DNA from 4 places in the Streptomyces sp. NPDC004658 genome. Region 1 is predicted to be linked to each of the others. Evidence: riboswitches for the same ligand, from Rfam matches in the RefSeq annotation. Region 1 holds a riboswitch; each other region holds the start of a gene.
What was found. Region 1 has a riboswitch for S-adenosylmethionine ahead of ABZV94_RS33955 (amino acid ABC transporter permease). Riboswitches for the same ligand answer to the same signal wherever they lie in the genome.
Positions count from the first base shown of each region.

Region 2: linked by a shared signal. The riboswitch ahead of ABZV94_RS23765 (aminotransferase class V-fold PLP-dependent enzyme) and the one ahead of ABZV94_RS33955 (amino acid ABC transporter permease) in region 1 are both predicted to bind S-adenosylmethionine.
Region 3: linked by a shared signal. The riboswitch ahead of ABZV94_RS18660 (hypothetical protein) and the one ahead of ABZV94_RS33955 (amino acid ABC transporter permease) in region 1 are both predicted to bind S-adenosylmethionine.
Region 4: linked by a shared signal. The riboswitch ahead of thrC (threonine synthase) and the one ahead of ABZV94_RS33955 (amino acid ABC transporter permease) in region 1 are both predicted to bind S-adenosylmethionine.

Region 1 is NZ_JBEXKG010000158.1:2,178-5,568, reverse strand. It holds gene ABZV94_RS33960 (amino acid ABC transporter ATP-binding protein) at 39-830, opposite strand; gene ABZV94_RS33955 (amino acid ABC transporter permease) at 827-1,810, opposite strand; SAM riboswitch class IV at 2,162-2,272, opposite strand; gene ABZV94_RS33950 (glutathione S-transferase C-terminal domain-containing protein) at 2,350-3,237, opposite strand; gene ABZV94_RS33945 (putative leader peptide) at 3,320-3,391, opposite strand, start outside.
Region 2 is NZ_JBEXKG010000074.1:1,153-4,543, reverse strand. It holds gene ABZV94_RS23775 (cytochrome bc complex cytochrome b subunit) at 1-391, shown strand, start outside; gene trpD (anthranilate phosphoribosyltransferase) at 514-1,578, shown strand; SAM riboswitch class IV at 1,652-1,769, shown strand; gene ABZV94_RS23765 (aminotransferase class V-fold PLP-dependent enzyme) at 1,911-3,272, shown strand; gene ABZV94_RS23760 (protein kinase) at 3,323-3,391, shown strand, end outside.
Region 3 is NZ_JBEXKG010000047.1:48,764-52,154, reverse strand. It holds gene ABZV94_RS18670 (hypothetical protein) at 14-349, opposite strand; gene ABZV94_RS18665 (DUF3293 domain-containing protein) at 499-1,011, opposite strand; SAM riboswitch class IV at 1,291-1,401, shown strand; gene ABZV94_RS18660 (hypothetical protein) at 1,458-2,522, shown strand; gene ABZV94_RS18655 (nuclear transport factor 2 family protein) at 2,734-3,033, opposite strand; gene ABZV94_RS18650 (NADP-dependent oxidoreductase) at 3,030-3,391, opposite strand, start outside.
Region 4 is NZ_JBEXKG010000058.1:20,743-24,133, forward strand. It holds gene ABZV94_RS20875 (trehalose-6-phosphate synthase) at 1-645, opposite strand, end outside; gene ABZV94_RS20880 (glucosyl-3-phosphoglycerate synthase) at 720-1,664, opposite strand; SAM riboswitch class I at 1,795-1,935, shown strand; gene thrC (threonine synthase) at 1,953-3,236, shown strand; gene ABZV94_RS20890 (ubiquitin-like small modifier protein 1) at 3,385-3,391, shown strand, end outside.

The DNA of each region.
Region 1 (3,391 bases):
CCCGGGTGGGCGGCGCGGAGCGGCCCGCGGGGGTCCGGTCAGAGCACCTTGCCGAGGAATTCCCGGGTCCGTGCGTGCCGGGGCCGGTCGAGCACCTCGCCGGGCGGCCCCTGCTCGACGATCCGGCCGCCGTCGATGAAGACGACCCGGTCGGCGACCTCGCGGGCGAAGCCGATCTCGTGGCTCACGATGACGAGGGTGGTGCCGCCGCTCGCCAGGTCCTTGATGACGGCCAGCACCTCGCCGACGAGTTCGGGGTCGAGTGCGGAGGTCGGCTCGTCGAAGAGGATGATCCCGGGCCGCAGGGCGAGGGCGCGGGCGATGGCGACGCGCTGCTGCTGACCACCGGACAACTGCCGGGGGTAGGCGCCGGTCTTGTCGCCGAGGCCGACGCGGTCGAGGAGTTCGAAGGCGAGTTCCTGGGCCGCCACCCTGCTCAGCCTGCCGGTGGCGGCGGGGGCCGCGGCGACGTTCTCCAGGACGGTCAGGTGCGGGAAGAGGTTGAAGTTCTGGAAGACGAAGCCGATCCGGCTGCGCTGGGCGAGGATGGCGCGCTCGCTGAGTTCCTTGAGCCGGCCCCCGTGCCGCTTCACCCCGATCAGCTCGCCGTCCACGCTGACGTGGCCGGTCTCGGGCTTCTCCAGGTGGTTGAGGACCCTGAGCAGCGTGGACTTGCCGGAGCCGGACGGGCCGAGGATCACCGTGACCTCGCCGGGGCGGACGGTCAGGTCGATGCCGTCGAGTACGTGGTGGGAGCCGTACCACTTGTGGACGCCGTGCACTTCGAGCGCGGCGGGCGCGGTCTTCGGGAGGGTCTGCGCGGTGGTCATACGGCGGCCTCCCGGCGCAGCCGGGCCCGCAGGCCGGCCAGTCCGGCCCGGGCTTTCTGCAAGGGGGTCGGCGGCAGGGTGCGGGTGGCACCCCGGGCGTAGTACCGCTCGACGTAGAACTGGACGACGGACACGGCGCTGGTGAGGATCAGGTACCAGACGGTGGCGACCATCAGCAGCGGCACCACGTCACCGGGGTAGGTGCTGCCCATCGACTGCACCGCGCCGAACAGGTCCAGCAGCGACACGTAGAAGACCAGGGACGTGCTCTTGATGAGGCCGATCAGCTGGTTGACGTAGTTCGGCGTGATGGACCTGAGGGCCTGCGGGAAGACGATCCTGCGGAACTGGTAGCCCTGGGGCAGGCCGAGCGCGGCGGCCGCCTCGTGCTGTCCCTGGTCGACGGAGAGGATGCCGCCGCGGACCACCTCGGCCGCGTACGCCGCCTCGTTGAGGCTGAGGCCGATCACGGCGATCGTCATGTCGGTGGCCAGCCGGGACTCGTCGAAGGTGACGAAGGCGGGCCCGAAGGGCACCCCGAGGCTCAACGTCTTGTACAGGGCGCTGAAGTTGTACAGGAAGATCAGTACGACGATGAGCGGTACGGAGCGGAACAGCCAGGTGTAGGTCCAGCTGACCGCGCGCAGCACCGGGCTTCCGGAGAGCCGGGCAAGTGCCAGCAGGATGCCGCCGAGCAGTCCCAGGACGGCGCTGAGCGCGGCGACTTCGAGGGTGACGAGGAGGCCGTCGAGGACGGTGGGGCGCAGGAACCAGTAGCGGAAGCGGTCCCACTGGTAGAAGGGGTTCGTGACCAGTCCGTGCAGGATCTGCGCGACGAGCACGAGGACGACGGCGGTGACGATCCACCGGCCGGGGCGGCGCAGCGGCTGTACTCGCTGCGGTTCCAAGGGCTTTGACGGGGTGTCGGCGGGGGCCGGCGCCTCGGCTAGGGAGACGGCGGCGCCTGGGGCTTCACTCATGGCGGCTCCGGCGGAGTCGGTCACCCCGGGGCCGCGCGGGAGCGGAGGTGGGCCACGACGGCACTGCGGCACGAGGCGGCGCACGGACAGGCGCGGAACCGGGGGCTGGGCGGACAACGGCACATCCGGCGGACGGTGTGCGGCGGGAACGCGGGGCTGGGAGGAGACGTCAGCCCTGACAGCGGGCAGAGCCCGGTGCGGTACACAGTGCGCTGTTCACGCGGAGCAGATCGACGGCGCGGTCGGCGACGAGGAGACCGGCGTACGACGGTACGCAGCCCTGGGGGCGGCTCGCGGCCGTCCTGGGAGCTGCGTACATGGCGTCACCTGTCACTGTTCCGGCCCCGTGGGGCCTCGCGCTTACCGAAAACGTCATCCGGTCCGGTCGTCACCTGGGGCACCCCACCGCGATGCGAGGGTTGCCGGTCAGCGAGCCAGGGCTTGGCGCTGACGCTCATGACCGTTCTGAGCCGTAAGTAAGGCAGTTGACCGTTCGAATGTCAACGGTCGTCCGCCAAGTGGACATCGGCGGCGGGCTCTCACCTGCGAGAAGCGTCGGAAGTGTCTGCCGCGTGGCCTGCCCAGTCCAGGATCTGGACAGCTGCTCCGGCGGCCTCCAGACCCTGGCAGCGGCCGTGGTGGCGGCGGGCGATGCCGTCGAGGTCGAGGTGGCGGCCGAAGGCGGGGCGGGCGGCCAGGCGGCGGGCGTAGGCCCACAGGGAGCGGTGGTCGGCGATGCGGTGCACGGCGGAGGCGTCGAGGTGGCAGCGGTGGACGGTGTCGAGCTGCACGAGCGTGACCCACAGGTCGATGTCGGCGGCGGTGAGCCGGTCGTCGGCCAGGTACTCCTCGCCGCTCAGCCGTCGCTCCAGCCGGCCCAGGGTGTCCAGCAGCACGTCGAGGGCGGCGGCCCGTTCGGCCGGGTCGGCACCGGCGCGTCCGGCGCGCTGGGCGGCCTCCTCGATGCCCTCGGCGCACATCCGCTCGACGGCCTCGATCACGGACTCCAGCCCGGAGGGGTAGAGGCGGTCGTGGCCGCCCGGCCGGAACAGGTCCAGGTCGCGCAGGATGCCGGGGGTGTGGGTGCTGACGATGCGTCCGGACCAGTCGTCGCTGAGCACGGGCGCGAGCGCCGGGCCGGTGTAGTGGTGGGCGCTCGCCTCGTAGAGCGGGCGGAGCGCCGCGTGGCCGCCGCCGGGACAGTCCGGGACGGCGGGCAGGAGGGTGACCGGACAGTGGGCTTCCAGTCCGAGCAGGCTGTGGCCGACGGCGAGGCGCAGCCCGTCGGGGCAGGCGGTCGACAGATGGAGCCGGTAGCGGTGCGGCACGGCGTAGTGGCCGCTGCGCGCGTCCCGGCCGATCCGGCCCCGGAAGACCGGCGCGGTACCGGGGGTGGACGGGACGGCGGCGAGCGGAGTGATGGACATGCGTCTCCCCGGGTGGTGGGTGTGCGGAGGGGCGCGGCCGGCGCGGGCGTGACCGGTCGGTGGAGGCGAAGGGGCGCCCGGCTCAGCGGCGGTGGCTGATCGCGCTGCAGACACGCTGCAGGTCGATGTGGCGGCGGGAGGTGAGCAGGGGAGC
Region 2 (3,391 bases), on a different contig from region 1:
CACCTGGTTCGTGCGGATCGCCTACTTCGTGGCTCCGGTCATCGCGTTCATCGCCACCAAGCGGATCTGCCTGGGCCTCCAGCGCCGCGACCGCGACAAGGTGCTGCACGGCCGCGAGACCGGCATCATCAAGCGGCTGCCGCACGGTGAGTTCATCGAGGTGCACGAGCCGCTCAGCCAGGAGCAGCTGCACACGCTCACCGCGCACGAGCAGTACCAGCCGGCCGAGATCGGTCCGACGGTCGACGAGAACGGGGTCGAGCGCAAGATCCCTGCCTCGCAGAAGCTGCGGGCGAAGCTGTCCACCGCCTACTTCGGCGAGGACAACCAGATCCCGAAGCCGACCGTCGAGGAGTACAAGGAGATCACGAGCGGCCACGGCCACCACTGATCCCCGCGTCGCCACGCCACACCGAGGGGCCCCGTCCGGGTTGCGGACGGGGCCCCTCGCCCTTCCGTCCGGCTGGATAGGGTGGTGTACGACGTAGCAGGAACCTGTTCAAGGAGCGGCTGATGAGCGCTGTGACCCCCGCTGGAGGCGACACCGCGGCGGGCCGCTCCTGGCCCGCCCTGCTGAACGGTCTGCTGGAGGGCCGGGACCTGTCCGCCGACGACACCGCGTGGGCGATGGACCTGATCATGCGCGGGGAGGCGACCGACGCGCAGATCGCCGGGTTCATGGTGGCCCTGCGCGCCAAGGGCGAGACGGTCCAGGAGATCACCGGACTGGTCCGGACGATGTACGCGCACGCCAACGTCATCGAGGTGCCCGGGCCGGCCGTCGACATCGTCGGCACCGGCGGCGACGGCGCCAAGACGGTGAACATCTCCACCATGTCCTCGATCGTCGTCGCGGGCGCGGGCGCGAAGGTCGTCAAGCACGGCAACCGCGCCGCGTCCTCCGCCTCCGGCTCCTCCGACGTCCTGGAGAAGCTGGGGATCAACCTCAACCTGACCCCGCAGCGGGTGGCTGAGGTGGCCGAAGAGGCCGGCATCACCATCTGCTTCGCGGTGCGGTTCCACCCGTCGCTGCGCCATGTCGCCGCGGCCCGCGGCCAGTTGGGCATCCGCACCACCTTCAACGTGCTGGGCCCGCTGACCAACCCCGCGCAGGTGCGGTCGCAGGCCGTCGGTGTCGCGGATCCCCGCATGGCGCCGATCGTCGCCGGTGTCCTCGCCGAGCGCGGCAACTCCGCGCTGGTCTTCCGGGGCGACGACGGCCTGGACGAGCTGACCGTCACCGCCCCCTCCCGGGTCTGGGTGGTCCGGGACGGCAAGGTCACGGAAGAGGTCTTCGACCCCCGGGACGTCGGCATCGACCTCGTCCCCGTGGACGCCCTGCGCGGTGCCGACGCCTCCTACAACGCCGAGGTCGCCCGGCGGCTGCTGGACGGCGAGAAGGGGGCCGTACGGGACGCCGTCCTGCTGAACTCGGCGGCGGCGCTGGTGGCCCTGGAGCCGGCGGACGCGCCGCTCACCGAGCAGATCCGCGCGGGCATGGCGCGAGCCGCGGAGTCGATCGACTCGGGCGCGGCCAAGCGCACCCTGGACCGCTGGGTGGCCGTCAGCAACGCCTGACACCCTCGGGAGTCGTCCCGCGATCCGGACACGGGTTGCGGGACGACGATCACTCACGTACGTTCCTGTACCAGGTCATGAGTGACAGTCATGAGGCCCCGGCCGACTGTCCGGCAACCCTCCGTCCGTGGCGGGGTGCCCCGGGTGAAGACCAGGTCGTACGGCAGCAAGGCCTACGGCAAGCGCGGACCCCTCGCCAACCAGGGGTCCTGGTCGTTCGAGGGAGTCTTCCGTGAGCAAGCGAATGCGTTAGGGCCGCAGAGCCCCGCCTCCGCACACCCCTTCGCAGTCCCTTTCTGCCTTTCTCGCATTCCTGTCACGGGAGTTCCGCCATGTCTGTCTCCACCGCTGCCGCCGACCAGACCGTTTGCACCCCTCTGCCCGTTCTCGGGCGAGATGTCACCGTCCCGCTGGTCACCGGCGGCGAAGTCACCTACGCCGCCCTGGACTACGCGGCCAGCGCCCCCGCCCTCCAGCGCGTCTGGGACGACGTCGCCGCGTACGCGCCGTACTACGGCAGTGTGCACCGCGGCGCCGGCTACCTCTCCCAGCTCTCCACCGACCTGTTCGAGAACGCCCGCCGGACCGTCGCCGACTTCCTCGGCTGCCGCCCCGCCGACCAGGTGATCTTCACCCGTTCCACCACCGACTCCCTGAACCTGCTGGCCCGGGCGGTCCCGGCCGACTGCCAGGTCTTCGTCTTCGAGACGGAGCACCACGCCTCCCTGCTGCCCTGGCAGGACGCGCGGGTCACCTACCTCAACGCCCCGCGCACCCCGCGGCAGGCCGTGGAGACCCTGGAGCGGGCCCTCGCCGACCGCGACCCGCACGGCCCGGCCCTGGTCTGCGTCACCGGCGCCTCCAACGTCACCGGCGAGCTGTGGCCGGTGCGCGAACTGGCCGCCGCCGCGCACGCCCACGGCGCCCGCATCGTCCTGGACGCCGCCCAGCTGGCCCCGCACCACCCGGTGGACCTGCGCGACCTGGACGTCGACTGGGTCGCCTTCTCCGGCCACAAGCTGTACGCCCCCTTCGGCTCCGGTGTCCTGGCCGGCCGCGCCGACTGGCTCCAGGCGGCCGACCCGTACCTCGCGGGCGGCGGCGCCAGCCGCAAGGTCACCCGGCGCGAGGACGGCGGCGTGGCCGTCGAGTGGCACGAGACCGCCGCCCGGCACGAGGCCGGCTCCCCGAACGTCATCGGCGCCTACGCCATCGCCTCCGCCTGCAAGGCCCTCACCGAGGCCGGCTGGGACACCCTCGTCGCCCGCGAGCGGCACCTGATCGCCAAGGTCCGCGAGGGCCTGGCCGCCGTTCCCGAGGTGAAGGTGCTGTCCCTCTTCGGCGACGACGCCCCGCGCGTCGGCGTGATCTCCTTCGTCGTCGAGGGCTGGAACAGCTCCCACTTCGCCGCCGCGCTCTCCGCCGAGTACGGCATCGGTGTCCGCGACGGCCTGTTCTGCGCCCACCCGCTGGTCCGCACCCTGCTCGGCAGCGACCCGCAGAGCCAGGGCGAGTGCGGTGCCCCCGAGGCCGCCCCCGGCGAGAAGTCCCTCAACGCCATCCGCGTGAGCTTCGGCGCGGGCACGCCGGACGAGCACGTGGAGCGCTTCGTGAACGCCGTCAGGGAGCTGGTGGCGGAAGGCGCGAAGTGGCAGTACCGCACGGAGGACGGCCGCTGCGTGCCGGCGGTCTGACGGCGCTATAACCTCCCCTTGACACCACGTCGGACAGGGGGAGCCCGTCAGTGCAGCCGCTGCGCGCCACAGACCCTCGCCACATCGGCCCGTACACCACCACGCACAGACTGGGCGCG
Region 3 (3,391 bases), on a different contig from region 1:
ACGGGGATGGTCCCTACTTGCGCTCGTCCAGGGGGTTGTCGTCGGCGTCGATGTACTGCTCGGTCTGGGTGTAGCCCATGGTGAGGCTGTTGCGGCGCCGCCTGCCGATGGAGATCACGCGCAGTTCCAGGCGCTTAGTCCAACCGGCCACGTCGGCCGGGGAGAGCGGCCCGACTTTGCACTGGCGCAGCCAGAGCACGGGGTCGAAGCGGTCCGCGGTGCTGGTCAGGGCGTCGGCGAGGTTGAAGGCGATGGTTCGGCGGGCGTGGAAGTCCTGGTCGTCGGATTCAGCGATGGCCGCGGAGATGGTTTCGAAGTCGGCGCGGCTCATCTGTCGGTTCGTGGCCATGGGGCCCCTCCTGGCTCGAGGTGGTTGCTGTTCGGGTGCGGCAGGGACCGCCGGACTCGGATGTCGAGTCGGACGGCCCGCACGCAGGGGGATGCGCATGAATCACGCAGCGATGGACGTGCGCTGTCCTTAGATGGCGCGGGCGCTGCTCAGACGGGCGGACTGACCTGCGCTGTCTCCGGCCCGGCGGGCGGAGGTGCCGTAGAGGGTGCGTGGGAGCTCCCAGGCGCCCTTCGCCTGCTCCTGGTACCCGCGGGGATGGTCCCAACAGCGTCATGCACGAGGACCACGCCTATGTCCGTCGCGCCGCCGTCGCAGGACATCAGACACCGGGCGCCGGGGGCTCGGGCGAAGACCGCGTCCTGGCCGGAGCACCGCCCCGGTTCACGCGCCGCCGAGTCGCTCGGACCCGCGATGGCGACGCTCTGCTCGATGTGCGTGCCGTGCGCATCGCCTCCCGCTGCGGGCCACCACCCGAGCCCTCGCCGGTCGAACTCGTCGAGTAGCCGCGCCTGGGTGCCGGCGTTGTCCTCGGCGAGGACGGGGCGGGCGCAAGGGTCGGACGCCGTGACGACGAGGGGGGCGGCGGTGCCAGCAGGTCCCGGGAGTTCAGGGAAAGGGCCCTCGGCCGTGCCTCGCGGACGCGGATCGATCCGTACCATTCGGCCCTGGAATCGGATATCGACGACCGTGCGCCGGTAGAGTTCCGAGTTCGGTGGTGTGGTCGCAGCGTCAGTGACCTGCACGAGGGCCTCCTGTGGACGAAGGACCCCCTTACCCACCGGCAGGGAGATCGGTGCTCGCTCCCACAGGTTCGTGGGAGCCGGTCCTCGGCGCGATCGGCGCTGTGACCGAGCGGAACAATGCCACAGCACTGGTCGTGTGGCAAAGCGTTGTGGATCACGTTGTGCAGATCCGGAATGGGTGTTAGCTTCGCGCCCGGTTACGAGTTCCAGCGTCAAGTCCCGGCTTGCAGGCCGACATCCACCGTTCGCCGCGGATGCCCCGGGTGACGACCAGCCCAGCGCGCGGTGCGTTGGAAACCGCAGATCACCGGGGTGCGGAAGTGCACTACCGGGGTCCATCGGCTCCGGAAGGTTGATCGCCTGTGCCCGTTTCCGACGCGATCCCCGAAGTGCCGATGGAGCGGCAGACCCAGAAGCCTGAGCGGGCATCCGAACCCGCCATGTCTGCCGTCGCAGAGCCGGGCCGCGCAGGTCTGGTGACCATCGGCCTCGATGCTGCCCGTGCGCTGTTCCGCACGGCCGAGGCGAGCGGCTCCGGCCGGCCAGGGACTGACGAAGTCTTCGACCAGTGGCTCGACCGCGGATTCGACGTCGTCTTCTACCGCAGCGCGGGCCGATCCCTTCAGGCACGTGCTGTCAACCAGGAGGATCGTGTTCCAGGGTCGCTGATCAGCGGTCGTATCGGGAAAGCCCGGTTGGAGTCGGTCTGCCTCAATCCTCGTCGGCGCGCGCCTGCGGGTCCGCAGGAGCCGGGCCCGGTGTCTGCGGAAGGTGAGGAGGCCGACGGGACGGATCCTCGGACGGTTGCCGGCATGCCCGGCAACCGCCGGGGAGACGAGGAAGCCAAGCGGCGGTACGCGAAGGTGGAGTACCAGCAGGACACGGGCTGTGTTCTGACGGTCGTGGACGACCTCACCGAAGGAACGGGACGGGAGTCAGCCCATCACCTGGGCGGGGACATCACCTCGGACACCGACGGAGATTGGTTCGAAGCGCTCACCACCCTCACCGAACTCGCCCAGGCAAGGCTGGAAACGGAGGGATGGACCCCGGACGGCCTCTGGCAGATCCAGTGGTGGAGCAGCTCGTGCGACGTCACGGACCCGCCGTACGAGACCCTTGAAGTGTTCGAAGAGTACGGCTTCGATCCGGACGAGATCACGCGGCACTATGTGTGCATCTACAGCCGGGGCAGCCACGGCTACACCGTCGAGTTCTCTGCGGAGCACCGGGGAGAGGACCACGTCATGTACCTCCAGCTGGAGTTGGATGCCGACGGCAAGGAGCTGGGCAGCGGCAGTCTCGAAGAACTGCGGAGCCACCTGGAGCAAGCGACGGAACGGGTGCGGGAGGCCGGCTACACCCCGCTCGATGGCGACTGGAGCGTCCACTGGACACGCTGTCACGTGCCTTTGACCGAGCGGTGACCGGCTGACGGCCCCAGGCCAAGGCGTTCTGCGCCCTGTTGCTCCCGTTGGCCAGGGTGTCATGAGCATCATGCGAGAGCAGCACCCCAACGAGTACAGCGCCCTCCTTCAGGAGCCCTGGCGGCGGAGTGCGGGCCTTCGCGCCGCTCAGTTGGGTGCTCAGGCCACTCGAGCGCTTCACCCGGGCTGGGAATCGCACAGAGCTGGCGGATCAAGAACCCGGGTCGCCGAACCCGATCGCGCACCCCCGCACCTCGGTGGTGGCGGCGCCCGTCGTCGTGACCACGACGTTGCCCAGGTGGTGCCGCACCCTTCCGGTCCGGGCCGTGTGCCCGTCACGGATGAAGTCGAGCACCGCCGCGCGTCCGGCGACCGAGCCGGGCACCCCCTGTCCGGGCATCGTGAAGGTCCAGGTGGTGTCCTCGGTCAGGACCGCTTCCAGCTCGGCCGCATTCAGCTCGTCCAGGGCATGGGCGTAGTGCGCCACCGCCTGCTGGAGGTCGGCGATCACGAGACCACCGTCAGCACGATCTTGCCCTGGATGTGGCCCTGCGCGGCTCGCGTGTGTGCGCTGGCCGCTTCGGACAGCGGGTAGGTGCTGTCCACCCCGACCTGGAGCTTGCCTTCGTCGAACAGGCGCCCGATCTCGGCGAGCTGGGGGCCGTTGGAACGCACCTGAATGTTCGAGACGGTGATGCCAAGACGCGCCGTCTCCTCCGGATCGTACTGGGCGAAGAACACCGGAAGCATGGTGCCGCCGCGCTTGAGCACGGTCAGGAAACGTGAACTGTCCGGGCCACCGACGGTGTCGATCACCAGGTCGACGCCGCTGACCACGTCCGTGACCTGGGTCGTGGTGTAGTCGATGA
Region 4 (3,391 bases), on a different contig from region 1:
CGCCCGGTCTGCGCCCAGGATGCCGCTGAGCAGTTCGGCCGCGATGTCGTCGGGCAGGAGCCGGAAGTAGTCCGGCGGCGCCCACGGGGTGTGCGAGAAGTGGCCGATGCGCAGGTCGGGCCGGAGCTGGCGGAGCATGCGGGGGGCGAGGGCCAGGTGGTAGTCCTGGATCAGTACGGCCGCGCCCTCGGCCGCCTCCTCGGCCAGCGCCTCGGCGAACGCCCGGTTGTAGGCCTCGTAGGAGGCCCACTGCCGCCGGAAGCCGGCGTCGAAGACCGGCTCCAGCGGGGTCTGGTACAGCATGTGGTGGACGAACCAGAGCACCGAGTTGGCGATGCCGTTGTACGCCTCGGTGTGCACGGTCGCGTCGATGTCGAGCATCCGCACCCGCTGCCCGCCGGTGTCCTCGGCCGGCAGCAGCCCGCCGTCCGCGCGCCGGACGGCCGCACGGTCGCCGTCGCCGAGTGCGGCGCACACCCACACCGAGCCCGCGTCCGACCCGATGGCGGACAGTCCCGAGACCAGCCCGCCGCCGCCCCGCCGGGCGTGCAGCGAGCCGTCCTCGCCCACCTGATAGGAGACCGGGCCGCGGTTCGACGCGACCAGCACCTGAGCCTTTTGCGCAGCATCGAGCGTGGAAGCCATACGCCTCAACCTAGCCCGGCCCCGAACCGCTCAAACGTACGGCCCGCCCGGCGGGCCGACCGTATACGGCCCGTTCACGCCACCTTCCGCTCGGCGTACTCCGCGATCTCCACCATGGGCGGCCGCTCCTCGGTGTCCACCGAGTAGGTGCGCGGCTCGAACCCCTCCTCGCCCCGCTCGAACTGGGTCAGCGCGGGCCGGATCAGATGGCCGCGGGCCAGCCGCAGCTGGGCGGTGCGGTAGATCGCGGCGGCCATCCGGCCGAGCGCCTGCCCGTCCTGGTGCCGGTGCCTGCGCACGCCCACGTCGACCTGGGCCAGCGCGTCCAGGCCCACCAGGTGCAGCGCGTCCACCAGCATGCCCAGCTCCACGCCGTAGCCGACGGGGAACGGCAGCTGCTCCAGCAGCGTGCGGCGGGCCGCGTACTCGCCGCCGAGCGGCTGCACGAACCCGGCCAGCTGCGGCCAGTGCATGTTCAGCAGCGGGCGGGCCATGAGCTCGGTGACCCGGCCGCCCTGCCCGGCACTGCCGCCGAGCGGGCGGTCGTACATCGCCTTGACCAGGTCGACGTCCGGGTCGGTGAGCAGCGGGCCGACGATCCCGGAGACGAAGTCGGAGGAGAACTCCCTGAGGTCCGCGTCGATGAAGCAGACGATGTCCCCGCCGGTCACCAGCAGCGACCGCCACAGCACCTCGCCCTTGCCGGGGACGGCCGGGATACGCGGCAGGATGTCGTCGCGGTGGACGACCCGGGCACCCGCGCGCGCGGCGACCTGCGAGGTGCGGTCGGTGGAGCCGGAGTCGACGACGACGATCTCGTCGACGAGCGGCACCTGCTCGACGAGGTCGTGCCGGATCACCGCGACGATGTCGCCGACGGTCTCCTCCTCGTTGAGCGCGGGCAGGACGACGCTGATGGTCTGGCCCGTGCGCTGCTTGGCGGCGAGGATCTGGTGCAGCGGGCGATCGGCCACGGACCAGGACCGGGTGGTCAGCCAGCGCTCGACTTCTTCCAGCACAGTCTGTGGCTCCTCACTCGTGTCTCGCGGTTCGGACGACTATCTCAACTGTCCCGGCCGTCGGTTACAGTCTTGAACAACGCCGATGACCATCGCATGTCGGGGGTCATGTGCGTTCACAACCGCATACCGCTCATCCAGAGGGGCAGAGGGACACGGCCCGATGAAGCCCCGGCAACCCCCCTGATCCGGACTCGTTCGCGCGAGGCTCACGGCCAGGGAAGGTGCCAATTCCGTCTCACGGCGAGGTGCGTCGTGAGGAAGATGAGGAGAAAGGGCCTCGCCTCCATGGCTGTGCAGACAGTTGCCACCACCAGCGAATCCACGGTCGACCTCGGCCCCGCAGCGGCCCTGAGCTGTCGCGAGTGCGGTCATCGGGTGCCGCTCGGCCCGGTCTTCGCCTGCGAAGAGTGCTTCGGCCCGCTGGAGATCGCCTACGACTTCTCCGCCTACGACACCGAGGACCTGCGCCGCCGCATCGAGGCGGGCCCCGCGAACATCTGGCGCTACGCGCCCCTGCTGCCGGTCCCGGCGGACGTCGCCGGCAAGCCGAACCTCAACCCCGGCTGGACCCAGCTCGTCAAGGCCGACAACCTGGCCCGCGAGCTGGGCGTGACCGGCGGTCTGTACGTGAAGGACGACTCCGGCAACCCGACCCACTCCTTCAAGGACCGGGTCGTGGCCCAGGCCCTGGAGGCCGCCCGCGCCTTCGGCTTCACCACGCTGTCCTGCTCCTCCACCGGCAACCTGGCCGGCGCGGTCGGTGCCGCCGCCGCCCGGGCCGGCTTCCGCTCCTGCGTGTTCATCCCGCACGACCTGGAGCAGGGCAAGGTCGTCATGGCCGCGGTCTACGGCGGGGAACTCGTCGGCATCGAGGGCAACTACGACGACGTGAACCGCTTCTGCTCCGAGCTGATCGGCGACCCGGCCGGCGAGGGCTGGGGCTTCGTCAACGTCAACCTGCGGCCGTACTACGCGGAGGGCTCCAAGACCCTGGCGTACGAGATCTGCGAGCAGCTCGGCTGGCGGCTGCCGGACCAGATCGTGGTCCCGATCGCCTCCGGCTCCCAGCTCACGAAGATCGACAAGGGGCTCCAGGAGCTGATCAAGCTGGGGCTGGTCGAGGACAGGCCGTACAAGATCTTCGGCGCCCAGGCCGAGGGCTGCTCCCCGGTCTCCACCGCCTTCAAGGCCGGACACGACGTCGTACGGCCCCAGAAGCCGAACACCATCGCCAAGTCCCTGGCCATCGGCAACCCGGCCGACGGGCCGTACGTCCTGGACATCGCGCGCCGCACCGGGGGTGCCGTGGAGGACGTGACGGACGAGCAGGTCGTGGACGCGATCAAGCTGCTCGCGCGGACCGAGGGCATCTTCGCGGAGACCGCCGGCGGCGTGACCGTCGGCGTCACCCGCAAGCTGCTGGAGGCGGGTGTGCTGGACCCGGCGAAGACCACGGTGGTCCTCAACACCGGCGACGGCCTGAAGACCCTGGACGCGGTGGCCGGGACCGGCCTCACCGCCACCATCCGCCCGACCCTGGACTCCTTCCGAGAGGCCGGCCTCGCATGACAGGCGCTCCGCCGCGAGACCGGGCGCGGCCCGCGGGCCGGTGGGGGCCGGTCGCGCCCACGCGGTGGCAGCCCCAGCCGCATCCCAGCCCCGCGCCCCCGGGGCGCCGCTCCGCCGTACCCGTGAACCCGACCGGAGGTCCCACCGCATGAGCG